3 regions of the Mesorhizobium sp. J428 genome follow, and region 2 is predicted to be linked to each of the others. Evidence: predicted binding sites of a transcription regulator. Region 2 holds the regulator's gene; each other region holds the start of a gene.
What was found. The regulator PhoB, encoded in region 2, activates phosphate uptake and scavenging genes when phosphate is short. The targets are predictions, from matches to a motif close to TGTCATNNANCTGTCAT.
Positions count from the first base shown of each region.

Region 1: a site for PhoB is predicted at 3,746-3,762, ahead of pstS (phosphate ABC transporter substrate-binding protein PstS). Genes of this name have one in related genera too.
Region 3: a site for PhoB is predicted at 4,061-4,077, ahead of LRS09_RS21825 (glycerophosphodiester phosphodiesterase family protein). Genes of this name have one in related genera too.

Region 1 is NZ_JAJOMX010000001.1:3,147,233-3,154,302, reverse strand. It holds gene LRS09_RS15910 (DUF808 domain-containing protein) at 1-610, opposite strand, end outside; gene LRS09_RS15905 (Na/Pi cotransporter family protein) at 719-2,452, opposite strand; gene pstS (phosphate ABC transporter substrate-binding protein PstS) at 2,507-3,595, opposite strand; partial or broken gene LRS09_RS15895 (DUF3734 domain-containing protein) at 3,844-4,020, shown strand; gene LRS09_RS15890 (amphi-Trp domain-containing protein) at 4,138-4,440, shown strand; gene LRS09_RS15885 (phosphodiesterase) at 4,557-5,303, opposite strand; gene LRS09_RS15880 (inositol monophosphatase) at 5,300-6,115, opposite strand; gene LRS09_RS15875 (LacI family DNA-binding transcriptional regulator) at 6,112-7,070, opposite strand, start outside.
Region 2 is NZ_JAJOMX010000001.1:1,813,963-1,821,032, reverse strand. It holds gene pstC (phosphate ABC transporter permease subunit PstC) at 1-758, shown strand, start outside; gene pstA (phosphate ABC transporter permease PstA) at 751-2,343, shown strand; gene pstB (phosphate ABC transporter ATP-binding protein PstB) at 2,358-3,173, shown strand; gene phoU (phosphate signaling complex protein PhoU) at 3,203-3,907, shown strand; gene phoB (phosphate regulon transcriptional regulator PhoB) at 3,921-4,610, shown strand; gene LRS09_RS09050 (vanadium-dependent haloperoxidase) at 4,696-6,018, shown strand; gene LRS09_RS09045 (CRTAC1 family protein) at 6,023-7,070, shown strand, end outside.
Region 3 is NZ_JAJOMX010000001.1:4,348,018-4,355,087, reverse strand. It holds gene LRS09_RS21850 (carboxymuconolactone decarboxylase family protein) at 1-351, shown strand, start outside; gene rplM (50S ribosomal protein L13) at 597-1,058, shown strand; gene rpsI (30S ribosomal protein S9) at 1,061-1,537, shown strand; gene LRS09_RS21835 (acyltransferase) at 1,607-2,095, opposite strand; gene LRS09_RS21830 (acyltransferase) at 2,092-2,847, opposite strand; gene LRS09_RS21825 (glycerophosphodiester phosphodiesterase family protein) at 2,966-4,000, opposite strand; gene speB (agmatinase) at 4,144-5,094, shown strand; gene argC (N-acetyl-gamma-glutamyl-phosphate reductase) at 5,175-6,107, shown strand; gene LRS09_RS21810 (COX15/CtaA family protein) at 6,104-7,070, opposite strand, start outside.

The sequences.
Region 1 (7,070 bases), 1.3 Mb from region 2:
GTCCGAGGTCGTCGACTTTCACGATCAGCGCCACGACGCCGTAAACGCCGATTGTGATCAGGATGCCGACCACGGCCAGCACCGCCGCCTGCGTCGGCAGCCCGGCATCCGGCACGGAGCCCAGTGTGATGGTCATGATCTCGGCCGAGAGAATGAAGTCCGTTCTGATCGCACCCGCCACCTTCTGGTCCTCGAATGTCTGGGCGTCGAGCGACGCTCCCTCGATCTCGGCCTCCTGCGCATGGGCGGCATGCGGGAGGATAAGCTCGTAGATCTTTTCCGTACCTTCGTAACAGAGATAGAGGCCGCCGAGCATGAGCAGGGGCGTGATCGCCTGCGGCACGAGCAGGCTCAACGCGAGGGCGGCCGGCAGAAGGAAGAGCAGCTTGTTCCGGAGCGAGCCGAGCGCGATCTTCCAGATGATGGGCAGTTCGCGCGCGGGGGAGAAGCCGGTGACGTATCGCGGCGTCACGGCCGCGTCGTCTATCACGACGCCTGCGGCTTTTGTGCTGGCCTGTGCTGCTTGACTTGCCACATCATCGAGCGAGGCGGCCGCCGCCTTGGCGAGTGCCGCAACATCGTCGAGAAGGGCGATCAGACCGACGCTCATAAGCCTCTCCGGGTTCGGTGCCATTGAAGGTCAGGGAACCCGGCTCCGATCTGGCTGTCGCAATATGGTGTCGCCGCCTGTTGGCGGCAACACCATCGCTTCAGTCGATCATTCGGCCGGAACAGGAGACAGCGTGCCCTCATCCATCGGCCGTTCGCGGTTCTCCTTGCGGGCGGCGGCGCGGGCCACCACGGTCTGCCGGTTGACCGACTTGCGCTCGGCGTCGATGCGGCGGATCAGAAGCTCCGCGCGCTCGATGGAGCCGAGCAGCGCTAGGATCGTGCCCCGCTCTCCGGCGCCCGCGTTCGGTCCCATGGCCAGTGTGCGGGCGCGCAGTTCGTCAACCTCGGGGAAGCTGACATGACCGGCAGGCATCCGCGGATCGGGAATGCCATGGTCGGGCATGATGTCGCGCAGCGACATGTCGAGCTTGTCGAGCGCCGTGTTGACGATCGCCTGCGCCGGCGACGAGAACTTCTCGCGCTTCACACGGCGGGCGACCTGGTGCATCGATTCGGTCAGCGCGGCGGTGAAATCGGCCTCCTCGATGAGGCTAGCGATCAGGTCGAGCTGCTCGTAAGGCAGGTCCTCCTTCATCAGATTGGCCGTGTAGTTGCGGATGTCGCGGCTGAGGATGTCTGTCGCGAGATAGTGTTCGCCCGGATCGGACGGCGCCTTCTTGTCGCCCCGCGCGATGTTGAGGAACATGGCGCCCGCCTGCAGGTGGCGCGCGGTCTCCTGCTGGACGGCGGGCACAGCCTTGGCGAAGTCGTCCGACAGCTTGCTGTCGAGGTATTTCGGAGTCGAGTAATCCTCGACATCCTCTTCGTCGGTGCGGCCGACGCGGGACAGGACACGCTCGAAGACACCGACGAAGGGGAATAGGAGCGCGGTGTTGAAGATATTGAAGACGGTCGAGTAGAGGCCTACGGCCACCGGCACCAGCGGGAAAGTCTCCTTGCCGTCGACGACCACCGCCACGCCCGGATCGCCCATGCCGAAGGCACCCATCGCCCAGTGCAGAACCTGGATAGAGATGAAGAACAGCGGGACAGTGATGCATACGCCGATGATGTTGAACGATATATGGGCGTAGGCCGCCCGCTTGGCGTTCTTCGACAGATTGAGCGAAGCCATCCACGAGGTGATCGTGGTGCCGAGGTCTGCGCCGAGCGAGAAGGCGACGGCCGTCGTCCAGTCGAGCACGCCGGCCGCGCCAAGGCCCATGACGATGCCGATGGTCGCCGAGGACGAGTGGATCATCGCGGTGATGGCGGCCGCGATCAGAACGCACTTGATCAGGTTGAAATACGAGTCCGCCTTGAGCGTCTGAAGCAGTTCCATGACCTCGGGCATGTTGCGTAGCGGGCGCAGGCCGCCGGTCATCAGGTTGAGGCCGTAGAAGATCAGCGCGAAGCCCATGCAGGCGAGCGCGATGTTGCGGACTTTCTCGGTCTTCGCGAAGCAGTAGATCAGCGCGAAGATGCCGCCGCAGATCAGCCCGAGGGGACCGAGCGGCAGGGCTATCAGCCCGTTGCCGAGCGTGGTGCCGATATTGGCGCCCATGATGACGCTGATAGCAGGCCTGAGCGCGACCACGCCCGCATTGACGAGGCCGACGACCATGACCGTCATCGCGGTCGAGGACTGTATGACACCCGTGATCAGCGTTCCGGCCAGCACGCCCTTGATCGGCGTTCCCGCGGCCCTGGCGAGGAAATTGCGCATGCTGTTGACGGACAGCGCCTGAATGCCGTTGGCCATGAATTCGAGACCGAGCATGAAGATGCCCAGCCCGCCGATGACCGGCACAAGAATATCCTTGAAGATATCGATTTCCATGAGAGTGCTCGATTCTGAGAGGGCGGCTCAAGAGAGCCTGTTGGTCTGTCGAACCTAGTTGTTCACCGAGCCGAAGCTCTCGGCCCAGTATGCTTCGATCTGGCCAGCGAGTTCTGGCGCGACGGGAATGTAGCCGAGCGCGGAGGCCTTATCCGCGCCCTGGCTGAAAGCGACCCGGAACAGATCCAGGACGCGGTTGATGCGCGTCTGGCCGCGATCCTTCGGCACGACCGCATAGGTCACGACCGCCATCGGATACGCCGCCGCTCCGGCGAGATTGGTGGTGTCGGCATGAAAGCCGCGCGCGGCATCCCATGTCACGGTCGCGAGGCCGGCCTGGAAGGCGGCCGGCTCAGGGCGCACGAAGGCCCCGCTGGCATTCTGCAGTGATACGAAGGGAAGGCCGGCGCGCACCACCTGGCCGTATTCGAGATAGGCGATGCCGTTCCTGGTCGCCGCGGACAGGGCGGCCAGTCCCCCCGTGCCCTTTTCCCCGCGACCGACGGGCCATGCGATCAGGGTCTCGGCGCCATGCTTGTCCCGCCATTCCTGGCTGACCTTCGACAGGAAACCGGTAAAGGTGAAGGTCGAGCCGGAACCGTCCGCACGGTGCAGGACGGTGATCGGGGCGTCCGGCAGGGCAAGGTCGTGATTGAGGCTCTTGATGGCCGGATCGGACCAAGTGGTGATCTTGCCGAGATAGATATCGGCCAGCGCCGGGCCGGAAAGGCGCAGCTGGCCGGCGCCGATGCCGTCGATGTTGGCCACCACGACGATGCCGCCCATGACGATCGGGAACTGCGCCAGCTTGCGCTTCGCCAGATCCTCCGGCGGCAGCGGCGCGTCGGTGGCAGCGAAGTCCGTCTCCGGCTGGGCGAGGCGCATGATGCCTGCCAGCGAGCCGACGGGTTCGTAGTCGACCCGCCAGTCGGGTGAGGTGTAGTCGCCGCCGTCGGTGCGGATCGCCTCATAATCCCGCGACCATTGGTTGATGATCGGCGCGGCGAACGTCGAGCCGGCGCCCTGGATCGGGTCTGCCTGGGCGGGCGACGGCAGGGCAAGAACGGCGAGTGCCGCAACGGCGGCAAGAACGCCCTGAACTCCGGACAGCCCTCGGGCCTGGGAGAGGAATACACCGATCATGGCACGCCTTTCTTGGCTGCGCGCCAGCCTGAAAGCGTGAAACGCACAGTCACGTCAGATCCGGAAAAGTAGATCCGGCACGGTCCCCAACACCGGAGCGCGATCGCGCTTCAGGACTTAGCGAAGTCGTGGATTCGGTAGCGCCAATAGTTGACGTTTGAATGACAGTATTTTCTCACCAAGCGCTGCGCCGCGGACCCGGACGCAACTTGCTGTCTCGCCGCGAGCACCGGCAACCGGCCGGAGCAAAAGTTTATGAGAGGGACGCCAAGGACTACGAGTTCTCCGGCACGTCGATGCGGGAACACTGGGATGCGGGCTACTAGGACACGCGCAAGACGCTGAAGCACCGCAAGTGGCTGGTGAAGCCGCCTGAATCGATCGGCATGACCGTCCACGACGTGCACCGCGACGATCCGAGCTAACCGGTCTCGAAGGGCGGCTTTTCGAAAGGAATTTCGTACAGTCATCCCGGTGTCACAGCAGCTTTACAGCTCTTCGTTTCTCTCTGCGGGGCCAGATGGCCTCTGTGGAGAAAAGACATGACGACCGATCGCGACATTGAGAAGAATTACTCCCTTCAGGACTTCATCGTCGAGCTTCGCCGGCTTGCCGATACTCTGGAAGCCGGCGAAGATTATGAGATCGAGATAGAAGACGAGACCGTTCTGATCCCCGGCAACGCCGTTTTCTCGATCGAGCACGAGCGCGAGGACGGCCAGCAGGAAATCGAATTCCAGATTTCCTGGAAGGACGAGGCTGACGAAGACGAGGAAGACGAAGAGCAGGACGAGCAGGGAGACGACGAGGAAGAAGAGGGCGAAGAGGAAGAGGTCCAGGCCTGAGCCGATCGGCTCGCCGGATACGACCGGGCGGCGCTCAAGCGTTCGTCCGCCCGAGGCGGCCCGGTCTCAGAACCCGTCGATGCGATGGCGCCAGGGGATGTTGTCTCCTGGCGTTCTCACGTGGGGAACTCGTGCATGTGGACGACGAGGCCGTCGCTGTCGGCCAGCACCAGCGCATAGGCCGGCGCCTCGAAGCTGACGGCATGCGGGCCGTCCAGCTTCAGCGCGGACTGATGGTTCGTGCCCCGCAAAGTGGTGAAAGGAATGCCCCGCCAGATGCCCCCGGCGAAACGATGCACATGCCCGGCGAAAATATGGCGGACGTTGCCGTGGCGCCGCAGGACGTAGAACAGCGGATCCGCATCGAGCAGGCGCGAGCTGTCCAGCGAAGGCACGCCGATGGCGAATGGCGGATGGTGCAGGAAGAGGAGCGTGTCGCGCCCTCCTTCCAGCGCGCCGTCCAGCCACGCCAGCCGCGTCTCGCAGAGCCGGCCCTCGACTTGACCGGGCTCAAGCGTGTCGAGCAGCACCGCTCGGAACCCAGGCAGGTCGACGACGCACTGGGCGAAGCCGTCCTGCATCGGAGCCTGCGGAAAGGCGGCCGCGAAGGCGGCCCGGTCGTCGTGGTTGCCGAGCATGAGGCGATAGGGCGCGGCGAGATCCGCCAGCCGTTCGGCGAGCGCGGCATAGGCTGACGCCTCGCCATCGTTCGTCAGGTCACCGGAAAAGACGACCAGATCGGCGTCCGCATGGACCCGGTTGAGGTCGGCGATGCAGTCCTCGAGGTGCTTGAGCGGATCGAGGCCGAACAGGCTTTCGCCGGGCGCGACGAGATGCAGGTCCGATACGAGGACGATCTTCATGTGGCGCGCTCCGCGGATGTGGCGGCGACCAGGTCGAGGAGATTTTCGCGCAGCTGCGGCGGGCATCCCAGCACCGGCCCGCCGCGCAGCAGGTCGCCGTCGGCGGCGAACTCGGCCGTCCAGCCGCCCGCTTCGCGGATCAGGCAAAGCCCGGCGAGGCAGTCCCAGGCATGGATGTGCGGCTCGTAATAGCCGGCGAGCCGGCCGCAGGCGACATGGGCAAGGCTGAGCGCGCCGGAGCCGCTGCGCACGAACATCCCGCCCCGTTCGAGCAGCCGCTCGATGAAGCCCGAGACGGCGCGCGGCGGAATGCGGAAGCTGGCCCCTACCCCGATCAGGCCATGCTGCATGTCCGTCCTCGGATCGACCGCGATCGGCTGGCCGTTCAGGAAGGCCCCACCTCGCGAGATGGCCGTGAAGAGCTCGTCGGCGCTCGGATCGAGGATCAGCCCGGCGACCGTTTCCCCGCCCCTCAGCAGCGCGATGGAGATGCACCAGCTCCGGCTGCCATGGACGAAGCAGCTCGTGCCGTCGATGGGGTCGAGGACCCAGGTGTAACCGGAAGACCCGGCGGAGAGCCCGTATTCCTCGCCGAGAAAGCCGTCGTCGGGAAATGTCTCGGCGATCCGGTCGCGCACCAGCGTCTCGACCTCTCGGTCCGCGGCGCTGACGATGTCCTGCCCGTTCTGCTTGATCTCGACGGGCAGGCTTGCCAGGGCGCCGAAATGCGACAGCGCGAGCTTGCCGGCCTCGTGCAGGACGGCCTGCGCGCGCAGGGAGCGGGTATCGATGCCGGAGGCTTGAGCGGTCAAGACGACTGTTCCGATTGCGGCGACGGGCGAGATGCCCGGCCCGGAGGGGTGGTGCCCCGGACGATCAGCGGCGCGCCCAGAAATGCGGTCGACGGCGGCGCATCCGGATAGGCGAGCCGCCGGTCGAGATGCGCGACGGCGCTGGCTGCGATCTCGTCGGGGTCCTGCCGGAAGGTGGTGAGATCGTAGGCGCACCACGACGCCTCGGGAATGTCGTCGAAGCCGATCACCGACACGTCGCCCGGCACGCGAAGGCCGAACCGGCCGCGCGCAGTGTCGAGCAGGCCGAGCGCGATCAGGTCGTTGACGCAGAAGACCGCCTGCGGCCTGTCCGGACGATCGAAAAGGACGCGCGCCGCCTCGCCGCCGCCGGCATAGTCGGAATCCTTGCCGCGGGCGACGATGACCCTGGCGCCCAGCCTGCGCGCCTCGTCGACGAAGACCCGCTCGCGCTCGGCGATGGTGGGCGTGCCGGACGCGGAGCCCGCAAGTCCGAGCCGGCGCAGGCCCTGGCCGACGAAAAGCGCCGCCGCCTGACGCGCCGTGCCCGCATTGTCGATCGCGACGTGATCGCAGTCCGGCTCGGAACGGCCGATCACGACGAGCGGCTGTCCGTTCTGGCGCGCAAGCTCGACGAACGAGGACGGCGGCGAACCGGAGAGGATGATGGTCGCCTCGGCACGATAGCCGAACAGGGCGGTCTGAGCCGCCTGCACCTCCTGCTCGGAGCTGCCGGTGTTGATCAGGAACGGTATGTTGCCCCGCCGGATCAGGATGCGCGTGAGGGCTGCGACCAGATGCGCCCGGAAGCCGACTTCGGGCTTGGTCACGACCAGTCCCACCAGCCGGCTGCGGTTGGCCAGCAGCCCGCGGGCGAGGTCGTTGACCTGGTAGCCGAGCTCGCCGGCCGCGCGCATCACCTTCTCGCGCGTCTCCTCGGCGATGCTGGCGCCCG
Region 2 (7,070 bases):
GCGCCTTCACGGGTGCGGGAACGGCGGCCGGCGAGGTCAACGAGGACATTTTCGGTGCCGTTCCGCTGTTCGTTGGGACGCTGCTGATCACCTTCATCGCGATGCTGGTGGCCGCGCCCGTCGGTCTGATGTCGGCGATCTATCTGTCCGACTATGCGACCAGGAGCATTCGCGCCGTGGCAAAGCCGGTCCTGGAGATCCTCGCGGGCATTCCGACGGTGGTCTACGGCTTCTTTGCGGCGCTGACAGTCGCTCCATTCTTCCGCGATCTCGGCCAGTCGGTCGGCCTCAGCGTGGCGTCGGAATCCGCGCTCGCGGCGGGCGTGGTGATGGGAATCATGATCATTCCCTTCGTTTCGTCTCTTTCCGACGACGTCATCAACGCCGTGCCGCAGTCGCTGCGCGACGGATCGGCGGGGCTGGGCGCCACGAAATCGGAAACCATCCGCAAAGTCGTCCTGCCGGCGGCGCTTCCGGGCATCGTCTCGGCGATGCTGCTTGCCGTCAGCCGGGCCATCGGCGAAACCATGATCGTCGTCATGGCGGCCGGACTGGCTGCCAACCTGACCATCAATCCGCTCGAGGCGGTGACCACGATAACGGTCCAGATCGCAACCCTTCTGGTCGGCGACCAGGAATTCGACAGCGCCAAAACCCGCGCGGCGTTTGCACTCGGACTCGTGCTGTTCTGCGCGACCCTTGCTCTCAACGTCATCGCCCTTCGCGTGGTCAAGAAGTATCGGGAACAGTATGACTGATATCGTCGCCACTCCGCTTTCGCCACGCGGCGCGCCGAGCATCCACACGGATGACGCCGCCAAGGCTCGACTGAAATCACGCTACGGTGCGGAACTGCGCTTCAAATGGCTGGGTGCGGGCGCCGTGGCCCTGGCAGCATTCTTCCTGCTGCTTCTTATCTCGACGATCGTGACGCAGGGGCTCCCGGCGTTTCGCATGAACTATCTTACGCTGCCAATCGATCTCTCGGCGGTTCCGGCCGATCCCGCGGCGCGTACGGGATTTGACTATGCCGGCCCCGTCAACGAAGCGCTCGCCGCCAAGTTTCCGGACGTGACCGGCCGCCAGGAGCGCCGCCTTCTGCGCGGCATCGTCTCCACCGGAGCTGGGGTCATCCTTCGTCAGCAGGTCGAGAAAGATCCCTCGCTTGCCGGCAAGACGGTCGATGTCCAGGTGCCTCTCGACGACTTCGCGGATCTCTATCTAAAGGGGCTTCTCGCCGAGAGCGCCGCTCCGCAACAGCTGCCCGGCGTGACTGTGTCCGGCACGAGCGGCGACGTCGCAGTGACCTTCGCCGACGACACGATCACGCGTCTTGCCCGTGGGGCGGGCGCCATCGAAGCCGAGGGCGGTGTCCTGCGTCTGACCAGCGGTGCCGCGTCGCTCCTGCTGGACGCCGGCGGCGGAACGGTCAAGCTGACAGAAGTCGGCCCGGGCACAGCCAAGGGCATCGTCTACGAAGCACTCGACGCTGCCGTGTCGACCGCATCGCCCGCTGTGCTGCGCACCATCACGACGCCGGAGGCCAGCCGCAAGATCACCGACAGGGAAATCGTGTGGCTCGACCGTCTGAAGGCCGACGGGGCGGTCACCAACACCTGGAACACGATTTTCTTCACGTCGGGCGCCAGCCGCGAGGCGGAGCTCGCCGGCGTGTGGGGCGCGGTCGTCGGCTCGTTCCTGACCTTGATCGTCACGATCGCAGTGGCGTTTCCGATCGGCGTGGCCGCGGCCATCTATCTCGAGGAATTCGCGCCGAAGAACCGGTTCACGAGCCTGATCGAGGTCAACATCAACAATCTCGCGGCGGTGCCGTCGATCGTCTTCGGTCTGCTCGGCCTGGCGGTGTTTCTCAATTTCTTCGGCATGCCGCGATCCGCGCCCGTCGTCGGCGGTCTCGTCCTTGCCCTGATGACCTTGCCGATCATCATCATCGCGGGACGCGCCTCCCTGCGAGCGGTTCCGCCGTCGATCCGGGAAGCGGCGCTGGGAATCGGCGCGTCCAAGGTCCAGATGGTCTTCCACCACGTTCTGCCGCTGGCGATGCCCGGTATCATGACCGGCACGATCCTCGGCATGGCACATGCGCTCGGCGAGACCGCGCCGCTGCTGATGATCGGCATGGTCGCGTTCATCGTCGACATTCCGGGCGGCTTCACCGAGCCGGCCACCATTCTTCCGGTCCAGATCTTCATGTGGGCCGATTTCCCCGAGCCCGCGTTCCAGCAGAAGACGTCGGCGGCGATCATGGTCCTTCTCGGGTTCCTGATCCTCATGAACGCAATCGCCGTGATCCTGCGCAAGCGCTTCGAACGTCGCTGGTGATGGAGTAGAAAGAGATGAACGTATTCAACGAAGCCGCGATCGAACAGAAGCTGAATCCGATGACGCAACAACCTGTCGTAAAGATGCGTGGCAAGCAGGTCACCGTCCACTATGGCGAGAAACAGGCGCTGTTCGGGGTCGACCTCGACGTGCGCGAGAAGCAGGTGACGGCGCTGATCGGTCCTTCGGGCTGCGGCAAGTCGACCTTCCTGCGCTGCCTGAACCGGATGAACGACACGATCGACATCGCCCGCGTCGGCGGCGAGATCACGCTGGACGGCGAGGACATCTACGATCCCAAGATCGACGTCGTGGAACTGCGCGCACGCGTCGGCATGGTGTTCCAGAAGCCGAACCCGTTCCCGAAGTCGATCTACGAAAACGTCGCCTACGGCCCGCGCATCCACGGGCTGACGAAGTCCAAGGCCGAGCTCGACACCGTCGTGGAGTCGAGCCTGAAGAAGGCGGCGCTCTGGAACGAGGTGAAGGACCGCCTGCACGAGCCGGGCACCGGCCTGTCCGGCGGCCAGCAGCAGCGCCTGTGCATCGCGCGCGCCATCGCCGTGTCTCCGGAGGTGATCCTGATGGACGAGCCCTGCTCGGCGCTCGACCCGATCGCGACTGCAAAGGTCGAGGAGCTGATCGACGAACTGAGGCAGAACTACACGATCGTGATCGTGACCCACTCCATGCAGCAGGCGGCCCGCGTGTCGCAGCGCACGGCGATGTTCCACCTCGGTTATCTGGTCGAGGAAGGGGCGACGGACAAGATGTTCACCAGCCCCGACGACAAGCGCACCCAGGACTACATCACCGGCCGCTTCGGCTGACGGCACGATCGAGCCACGAGGACAGAACAATGGGCGAGCATACCGTCACCTCCTTCGACGAGGAACTCGAGCACATCGACCGGCTGATCCGCGACATGGGGGGTCTGGCGGGATCGATGGTCTCGGGCTCCACCCGGGCGCTTCTGACGTCCGACAATGCGCTGGCGCAGCGCGTCGTCTCGGACGACGCGATCATGGACGCCAAGCAGCGCGAGCTGGACGACTCCTCCGTCACGCTGATCGCCAAGCGCCAGCCGATGGCGCAGGACCTGCGCGCCGTGGTCGGCGCGATCCGCATGGCGGCCGATCTCGAACGGGTGGGCGACCTGGCCAAGAACATCGCCAAGCGCGTCGGCGCCGTCGGGCAGACCTCGACCCCGCGCAACCTGTCGCATTCGATCGACACGATGGCCTCGCTGGTTCTCGAGCAGGTCGAGAAGGTGATCAGCCACTACGTGGCCCGCGACACCGAGGCGCTGAAGACGCTGCGGGCCGACGACGAGAAGATCGACATCCAGTATACCGCCGTCTTCCGCGAACTCCTGACGTATATGATGGAGGATCCGCGCAACATCACGGCCTGCACCCATCTCCTGTTCTGCGCCAAGAACCTCGAGCGCATCGGCGACCATGTGACCAACATCGCGGAGAACGCGTATTACGTCATGACGGGAACGCTTCTGCCGGCCAACCGTCCGAAGGTGGACGAGACGGCGGCAATGTCCGCCGCCTGAGGAACAGAACGGAATGATTGCCCCGAAGATCATGGTCGTGGAGGACGAGGAGCCGCTCGGCGTCCTCCTGCGCTACAACCTCGAGGCGGAAGGCTACCAGGTCGAGATCGTCACTCGTGGCGACGAGGCGGAGCTCAGGCTGCAGGAAAACGTGCCCGATCTCCTGGTGCTCGACTGGATGGTGCCCGCCGTCTCCGGCATCGAGCTCTGCCGGCGGCTCAGGATGCGCTCCGAGACCGAGCGTCTGCCCATCATCATGCTGACTGCGCGCGGCGAGGAGAGCGACCGCGTGCGCGGCCTGTCGACCGGCGCCGACGACTATCTGGTCAAGCCGTTCTCGACGCCGGAGTTCATGGCGCGGGTGAGGGCGCTGTTGCGCCGGGCCAAGCCCGAGGTGCTGTCCAGCGTGCTCAAGGTTGGCGACATCGTGCTCGACCGCGAATCCCACCGCGTCTACCGCAAGAAAAACGAGATCCGCCTCGGGCCGACCGAGTTCCGGCTGCTGGAGTTCCTGATGCAGCATCCCGGCCGCGTCTACACGCGCGGCCAGCTGCTCGACAATGTCTGGGGTGACACCAACTACATCGACGAGCGCACCGTCGACGTCCATGTCGGCCGCCTGCGCAAGGCGGTCAACAACGGCCGCCAGACCGACGTCATCCGCACCATCCGCGGCTCGGGCTACGCCATCCGCGAGGATTAGGCGAAGCAGCCGATCTCTCCGGCCGCTTGCCGCGACGGCCGTGTGCGTGCTTCTCTCGCCCGACGGAGGCAAGGGAGGGCTGCGCATGCGCATCGTGCGGACATTGTGGGTCGTTGTGGCGGTCCTGCTTTGCGGCGCGACCATTGCCGCCGCGCAGCAACCCGTCTCCGAGCCGGCACGCTCGCGTCACGCGCTGCTCGTCTGGCACCGCCTCGTGCTGGAGCTCGTCCGCCATACGGCGACCTATTCGCCGCCTGTCGCAAGCCGCGCCTTCGCCTATCTCGGCGTGACCGCCTTCGAGGCGCTTGCGACCGGCTCCGACGGGCTGCATTCGCTCGCAGGCCAGTTGAACGAGCTGACGCCGGTCCCGCCGCGCGAGGCCGGACAGTCCTACGACGGCGCCGTCGTCGTGCAGGCGGCGATGGCGCATGCCGCGGCGGCGCTGTTCGAGAATACCGGCCCGACGGGCCAGCGCGCGATGGCCGCGATGGCGAGGAAGGCGGCCGCCGACGCCGCGCTCGGCGTGCCGGAGGAGGTCGTGCGCCGCAGCGAGGACTATGGCCGCGCGGTGGCGCGCCACATCCTCGCCTGGGCGGCGACGGACGGCGGCGCAACGATCGAGAACATGGGCTTTCCGCTGGACTACAAGCTGACCGAGGGACCGGCGCACTGGGTGCCGACCAACCTCGTCCGCCAGCAGCAGTTTCCGCTCCTGCCCGACTGGGGCAGGACGCGCACCTTCGCCATGCCGGACGGCGCATCCTGCGGGCTGCCGCCGCCGCCGGCCTACAGCGAGGCACCCGGCTCGCAGTTCTACATCGAGGCCAGCGAGGTGCGGGACACGGTCAACGGCCTCACCGACGAGCAGCGGGCGATCGCGCGCTTCTGGTCCGACGATCCGATGCTGTCGCCCACGCCGCCCGGCCACTGGATTTCCATTGCGATCGGCATCCTGGAGAAGGAGGACGCCGATCTCGTCACCAGCGCCGAGACGCTGGTGCGGCTGGGCGTCACGCTGGCGGATGCCTTCATCGGCTGCTGGCATTCCAAGTTCGAATACGACCTCGTCCGCCCGCTCACCTATATCCGTCGCGTCATCGATCCGAAGTGGGAGGCGATCCTCAACACGCCGCCCTTTCCGGAATATCCGAGCGGGCATTCGACCCAGTCCGGGGCGGCCGCGACGGTGCTGACCGACATGTTCGGGCCGGCCTATGCTTTCGAGGACGGCACGCATTCCGATGACGGCCTTCCGGCGCGCCGCTTCGCGAGCTTCTGGGCGGCGGCGGAAGAGGCCGGCATCTCGCGGCTCTATGGCGGGATCCACTTCCGCTCGGCGATCGAGCGCGGGCTCGACCAGGGGCGCTGCGTCGGCGCCTATGCCAACGCGCTCAGGACGAGGAACTGACGCCATGCGCCTGATCCCCGCCCTGCTGGCCGCGCTCCTTGCCATCGGCCCTGCCGCGTCGGAGGCGTTCGAAAGCGCCGTCCCGACATTCACCGACGAGACGGCTTCGGCCGGGATCGACCACGTCTTCACCGGCGAGTGGGAGTTCATGGTCGGCGGCGGCGCGGCCGTATTCGACTGCAACGGCGACCGGATGCCGGACATGCTGCTCGCAGGCGGAGCCGCGCCGGCGACGTTCTACCGCAACACGGGCACGGTCGGCGGCCCGCTCTCCTTCGCTGCGCAGGAGAGCAGCCTGGAACTCGACATGGTGTCGGGCGCCTATCCGCTCGACATCGACGGCGACGGCAATCGGGACCTCGTCCTCCTGCGGGTCGGCGAGAACGTGGTGATGAGAGGACTGGGAGCCTGCCGCTTCGAGCGCGCCAACGAGGCCTTCGGCTTCGACGGCGGCGACGCCTGGTCGACGGCGCTGGCCGCGACGTGGGAGAAGGGCGCGCGGTTCCCCACCATTGCCGTCGGCAACTACATCGACCGGACGCAGGACGCGTTCCCTTGGGGCTCCTGCACCGACAACTGGCTGCACCGCCCGGCGGGCGAGGAACGCAGGTTCGCTCCGCCCCTGCCGCTCAAGCCCAGCTACTGCGCCCTGTCCATGCTCTTCACCGACTGGAACCGGTCGGGCGCGCCGTCGCTGCGCGTCTCCAACGACCGCGAATACTACAAGGGCGGGCAAGAGCAGATGTGGCGGATCGATCCCGGCCAGCCGCCCGCGCTCTATGGCCCGGCCGACGGCTGGAAGCCGCTCAAGATCTGGGGCATGGGCATCGCCAGCACCGACCTCGACGGCGACGGCTACCCCGAATACTTCCTCACCTCCATGGCCGACAACAAGCTCCAGACGCTCGCCCCCAGGCCCGAGGGCGGCGCTCCGAAGGCGAGTTTCGCCGACATCGCCTTCGCGAAGGGCGTCACGGCGCACCGGCCCTATACGGGCGGCGAGGTGAAGCCGTCGACCGCCTGGCACGCCCAGTTCGAGGACGTGAACAATG
Region 3 (7,070 bases), 2.5 Mb from region 2:
AAGCTCGTCCACCTGCGCGCGAGCCAGATCAACGGATGCAGCGTCTGCGTGGACATGCATGCGCACGAGCTCCAGCAGGCCGGACAGGACTTCAAGCGGATCTTCGCCGTTGCCGCTTGGCGCGACACGCCGTACTTCACGGATGCGGAGCGGGCGGCGCTCGCGCTGACGGAGGAGATGACGCGACTAGCCGACCGGGCCGAGGCGGTTTCCGATGCTGTCTGGGCCGAGGCTGCCAGCCATTACGATGAAGCCGCGCTGGCCGCTCTCGTCTTGCAGATCGCGCAGATCAATGTCTGGAACCGTCTCAATGCCGCCGTTAAGCAGGTCGCCGGGCAAAGGTGGAACTAGCAGCGTAAGAGCAGCACACATGGGGTATTATATTACCTCTACCGTAATCCACTGTTTTTGTTGACTTTCTTTTCGGCTCGGTTCCGATCCGATTGTTGACGGCATCGGTTCCCTCGCCTATAAGCCTGTCCGGAACAGCGGCCTCCGGGCCGCCGTTTCGTTGTTGGCGTCAAACCGCCAACGCAAGCAACAAGAAACGCCCGTTCCGGCCTCGGCCGTCCGGGTCCGAACCGAAAGCAGACACCATGTCCACATTCACGCAGAAGCCTGCGGATGTGACGAAGAAGTGGGTGCTCATCGACGCCGAAGGTCTCGTCGTCGGCCGCCTTGCTTCAATCGTCGCCAACATCCTGCGCGGCAAGAACAAGCCGACCTTCACCCCCCACGTCGACGACGGCGACAACGTCATCATCGTCAATGCAGCCAAGGTGGCGCTCACCGGCAAGAAGTACACCGACAAGATGTACTATTGGCACACCGGCCATCCGGGCGGCATCAAGGAGCGCACCGCGCGCGACCTGCTCGAGGGTCGTTTCCCCGAGCGCGTGGTCGAGAAGGCCGTCGAACGCATGATCCCGCGCGGCCCGCTCGGCCGTCGCCAGATGAAGAATCTCAAGGTCTATGCCGGTGCAGAACACCCGCATGAGGCCCAGCAGCCGGTCGTCCTCGACGTCGCGGCAATGAACCGCAAGAACAAGAGGGCCTAACGATGGCTGATCTCAGCTCTCTCTCCCAGCTCGGCACGGTCGCGGCTTCGGTCCAGCCGGCCGCTCCGGTCCACGTCCAGAAGCTCGACAAGCAGGGCCGCGCCTACGCGACCGGCAAGCGTAAGGACGCGATCGCTCGCGTCTGGGTCAAGCCCGGCTCGGGCAAGATCATCATCAACGACAAGGAGTTCAAGGCCTACTTCGCGCGGCCGGTGCTCCAGATGATCCTGCAGCAGCCGATCGTCGCTTCGAACCGCAACGGCCAGTATGACATCGTCGCCACGGTCCAGGGCGGCGGCCTCTCCGGTCAGGCGGGCGCGGTGCGCCACGGCATCTCGAAGGCGCTGACCTATTACGAGCCGGCCCTGCGCTCGGTGCTCAAGAAGGGCGGGTTCCTCACCCGCGACTCGCGCACGGTGGAACGCAAGAAGACCGGCAAGGCGAAGGCCCGTCGTTCGTTCCAGTTCTCGAAGCGCTAAGCCTCTTCGATATACCAGATGGAAAGGCCGCCTTCGGGCGGCCTTTTGTTTTGGATTTCCGCCTTCCCGTCAGGCCGAACTCGACGGCGCGACACGTTCGATCGACTCGCTCTTCCTGCTGAAGAGCCGATCCGCCTGCTGGCGGAACCAGTCGCGCCCCGGCCGTTCGATCATCCGATAGGTGACGAAGCTGACGGCTATCGTCATGCCCACGATCCCCAGCACAAGCAGATCGCCGGCAAATGGATTGCCAAGATCGACCCCCTCGCCCCCCGGTCCCATCGGTGCAACCGTGCCGGTACCGGTCAGCTTGTCCGCAAGACGCGCGACATTGATCACCCGCATGACGAGGAACATGTGAACCATGTAGATCGAGAAGGAGGCGACGCCTACAGCGACGAATGGCCGCCTGCGAAGGACCGAACTGACCGCTCCCTTCTCCGAGGCGAAGACCAGCACCACGAGTGCGAAGACGAATGGTGCGGCGAAGGCCGCGGGAGTGCGGTAGGCATAGTTCACGAATACGAGTGCCAGGACGACCACCGCGATCTCGATCAACGTCGGATTGACGATCCCCTGGTCGACCGACGTCCGCGAATAGGAACGAGTGGAGCCGTCGGCCACGAGCCTATAGGCAAAGCTCCGATCGAAAGGCCGTAAATCGCGCGCAGATGACCGAAGTCGTAGGTGGACTCCATGCCGTGTGGCGCGAATGTCCAAAGTGCCCACCCCGACAGGAGAGCTCCGGCAATCGCCGCCGCCCACAGGAAGCGCCCCAGCAATAGAGCGGCCAGCCCGAAGGAGACATAGGCGACCATCTCGGCCGCGATGCTCCAGGCTGGCGTGTTCCAGGTAAGTTGGTCATGCGTGCCGACCTGCAGGAGGAGAATGTTGGTCGGAATCGCCAGGAGGTCATTCGTGCCTGTGAACGGCGCATCCCCAGCCGCGCCAAGACCGGGAGCAAGAGATTTGCCCGTCTCCATCACGATGAACATCACCAGCATCGCCAGGTGCAACGGGAACACGCGCCCGATACGCAGCACAATGAATCGGCCGAAATCTGCCCCCGTCGCCAAGCGCCCCGAATAGGCATGGGCGATCACGAAGCCGGACAGCACGAAGAAGAAATCGACGAACATCTCGCCGGCGCGCACCAACGAGGCATCCCGGATGTGGCTCGCGACCTGCGCGTGGAAGAGGATCACGAAGACGGCCGCCAGGCCGCGCCAGCTGTCCAGAGCCTCGAACCGGACCGGGCCATCGGCGTGGGCGACAGGCGCTTGCTGTGCCGTATTGACTTCCTTCGCCACCGCTTTCCCCTGCCTTCGATCACGTCTGTCGCATAGGGAGACAGGTAGACGTGTCGTCGCTTCCGTCTCCCGCCCGTTGCAAGAGAGGGGCCAACTGCAGTGACAAGTCGGGGGAGCGCTACCTCGCTGCAGCCTGTCGCGCGCCGGAGGCATAGGGCCGCCGATAGCCGTTGGCGTCGAGCCAGCGGATCGCTGCGCTGGGCTCGTCGGTCTGGATGATGGTCGCGCCCCGGTCGACCCAGAATCCGAATGCTTCGTCAGGCAGGTCGGCTTCAACGGCAAGCTGATCGCCACGGCCGCCGGCAAGCATGCCGGCGCTCTTGTTGACGATGGCGTAGGTGTTGACCCAGAGATGCCAGCCGCCCCGGACTGCCACGGCACGTGCCCTGGCGCCGAAGAGCGGACCACCGTCGGGCGTCATCGGCTGACCGTCGCCGTGCCAGGCGATCAGTTCCACCGCATCAGCCGACACCGCACTCGCCACGCGCTCCAGCAGCGCCGGATCGCGAACGGCGTCGTCCGCCACGATCGGCATGAACGTGATACCACGCGGCATCAAGCCGATCAGCCGGTGCGCTTCGGCGATACGCTCCTCGTTCCAGAGGTTGAGCTTCACCACGACATGGTCGGCGAGACCGAGCCGTTCGGCGAGTTGCGTCATGCCGACGAGTTCGCCGGGCGCGAGCTTGTTGTCGATGTTCACCATGATGCGGCCTCGCGCGGCTTCGAGATATTCGGCGAGGGTCGGAATGGTTTCGTCTGCGGGAATGCCGCTCGCTTCGACAACCAGCCGACAGGCTCGCAGTTCGGCCAGCTTGCGTTCCGCGACCTGGCCGCGGCAATCGGTGGTGCGGTCGAGCCACGTGTCGTGCATCACGACATAGGTCCCGTCCGAGGATTTCTGCACGTCGATTTCGACCATCTCGACGCCCACCGAGATCGCGTCGGCGAGCGCAGCGCGCGAATTCTCCGGAAAGCGCGACTTTCGCGCCTGCAACCCGCCGGCGCGGTGCGCTACGACCATCACATGATCGCGCCAATGGTTGGCGCTTGTCAGGCGCTCGCGGATTTCGCCAATACGCCCGGTCTCCGCAAGGGCGAGCCCGCTTCCGAACAGGACTGACAGGAGGATGCCGCCGACTATTGCGCGCATGCGTTCGAATCGCTCCGCCGCTATCTGGAGCGGCTCGTACCGGCGCCGGGTGACAGGCGCATGAAGCGAAGATGACGCTTTTTCCTGTTGCGATACCGTCGTGGACGCGGGATAGGTTCCGCCGCGACAGAGGAAGGACGCCCATGGCCGCGAACTCGATCGACAATGCCTTCGTCGCGCGCGGCTTTGCCGGCGCGTCCTACGAGCCGACCTATGCCGGCGCGCTGTCCTTCATGCGGCGCAAATACTCGAAGAACGTGAAGGGCGCCGACGCGATCGTCTGGGGCATCCCGTTCGACGCAGCTGTAACGAACCGCCCGGGGGCGCGCTTCGGACCGCAAGGGATCCGGCGCGCCTCGGCGATCATGGACAACGACGCGCAATATCCGTTCAACGACGAGTTCATCGACCGGCTCGCCGTGGTCGACTACGGCGACTGCCTGCTCGATTCGGGTAACCACCAGAAGACGCCCGGCATCATCGAGCGTGAGGCGGCGAAGCTGATCCGCAACGGCGCGTTCCTGCTCTCGCTCGGCGGCGACCATTTTATCACCTGGCCGATCCTCAAAGCGCATGCGGCGAAATACGGCCCGCTTTCTGTCGTGCAGTTCGACGCCCACCAGGACACCTGGGACGACGACGGCAGGCGTATCGACCACGGTTCCTTTGTCCTGCGCGCTGTACGCGAAGGCGTGATCGATCCGGAAACCTCGATCCAGATCGGCATCCGCACCCATGCGCCGACGGATTGCGGGATAAAAATACTCTACGGCTACGAGGTTGAGGAACTGCGCGCCGCGGACATCGCCTATGCGATCCTCGAACGGACGGCTGGCCGCAAGACCTATGTCACCTTTGACATCGACTGTCTGGACCCGGCCTTCGCACCCGGCACCGGCACTCCGGTTGCGGGCGGCCCGTCATCAGCCAAAATGCTGTCGGTGCTGCGGCTGCTCGACCGGCTCGACATGGTCGGTGCCGACGTCGTCGAGGTTGCGCCTGCCTACGACCATGCCGACATCACCTCGATCGCGGCGTCCAACATCGCGATGTATTATCTCGGTCTGCTTTCGGCGCGAAGGGCGCGCGGCTAAGGCATCGATTCAACGGCCTGCCGGATTGATTCCGGCAGTTGGCGTAACCATCTGAACGACCTCACTTTCCGGACCACGGCATGAAACCGAAAATCTTCATCGACGGCGAACACGGCACAACCGGCCTTCAGATCAGGCAACGCCTAGCCGCGCGCCACGATCTCGACGTGCTGTCGATCCCGGAAGCCGAACGGCGCAACCGCGCCGCGCGGGAGGATTTCCTCAAGAGCGCAGACATCGCGATCCTCTGCCTGCCGGACGACGCCGCGAAGGAATCCGTCGCCATCCTCGAAGGGCAGAACTCGACCCGCATTATCGACACGTCGACTGCACACCGGGTCCATCCCGATTGGGCCTACGGCTTCGCGGAAATGGACAAGGCGCAGGCCGAGCGGATCGCGTCCGCGCGGCTAGTCGCCAATCCCGGCTGCTACCCAACCGGTGCGATCGGACTGATCCGCCCGCTCGTTGCGGCTGGACTCCTGCCGGCGGACTATCCGATCACGGTCAATGCAGTGTCCGGCTACACCGGCGGCGGCAAGCAGATGATCGCACAGATGGAGGACCCGTCGAACCCGGATCACATCGCCGCACCGCATTTCCTCTACGGCCTGCCACTGCAGCACAAGCACGTCGCCGAGATGAAGTTGCACGGGCTGGTCGAACGTCGTCCGCTTTTCTCGCCAAGTGTCGGCCGCTTCGCGCAGGGCATGCTGGTGCAGGTGCCGCTGTTCCTCGACGAGTTGAACGGTGCGCCGACGCTTTCCAGGCTGCATGACGCGTTGGCGTCGCACTATGCGGGCCAGTCTATCGTCGAGGTCGTCCCGCTGGAGGAAAGCGCGAAGCTTGCGCGCCTCGACCCGACCGAGCTTGCCGGCACCGACCGCATGAAGCTCTTCGTCCTCGGCACCGAGGGCAAGGGCCAGGCGAATCTGGTCGCATCGCTCGACAATCTCGGCAAGGGTGCCTCGGGCGCGGCGGTGCAGAACATGGACTTGATGCTGCGCGCCTAAGCTCCACGCAGCGCGGGACGCGGGTATTCTCCCACCGTGCCGCGCCAATGGGCCACCGCGAAGCCGAGCACCACGATCGCGAAGGCGTGGTGCAGCAGCGCCCAGCCAAAGGGCACTACGAGCACCAGCGCCGTGATGCCCAGCGCAGCCTGCGCCACGATCATCAGGAGCAACAGAACCGCGCGGCGCGCATGCGTGGTGCCGGGATCGGCGCGCCACGACGCGACCGCATGGACAATTGCAACCGCCAGCACAAGATAGGCGCCAAGCCTATGCACGAACTGCACGGTTTTCGGGTTCTCGAACAGGTTGATCCACCACGGCTGCTGTACGAACAGGTCGCCCGGCACCACGCTTCCGTCCATCAGTGGCCAGGTGTTGTAGGCCATGCCAGCATCGAGACCGGCGACCAGCGCGCCGAGATAGATCTGGAAGAGGACGAGCATCGCCATAGCGCCGGCCAAGCGGCGCGTGCCGGACGACGCCGGTTCTTCGGAATGCGGTGCGAGCCCTCGCGCGACCCACATCACGGCGGCGAAGATAATGCAGGCAAGCGTGAGGTGCACCGCCAGCCGGTACTGCGAGACGCTGACGCGCTCGCTGAGGCCCGAGGCCACCATCCACCAGCCGATAAACCCTTGGAAGCCGCCCAGCGCGAAAAGGCCAAGTAAACGCGGTTTCAACTGGCTTTCCAGCCGCCCGGTGAGCCAGAAGAAGGCGAGCGGCAAAGCCATCACCACGCCGACAAGCCGTGCGATGAGCCGGTGCGCCCACTCCCACCAGAAGATCGACTTGAATTCGTCGAGACTCATGCCCTTGTTGATCTGCTGGTATTGCGGAATCTGCCTGTAGAGATCGAACTCTTCCTGCCATTCCGCCTCGCTGAGCGGCGGGATGACGCCGTGGATCGGCTTCCATTCCGTGATGGACAGGCCGGAATCGGTCAGGCGCGTTGCGCCGCCA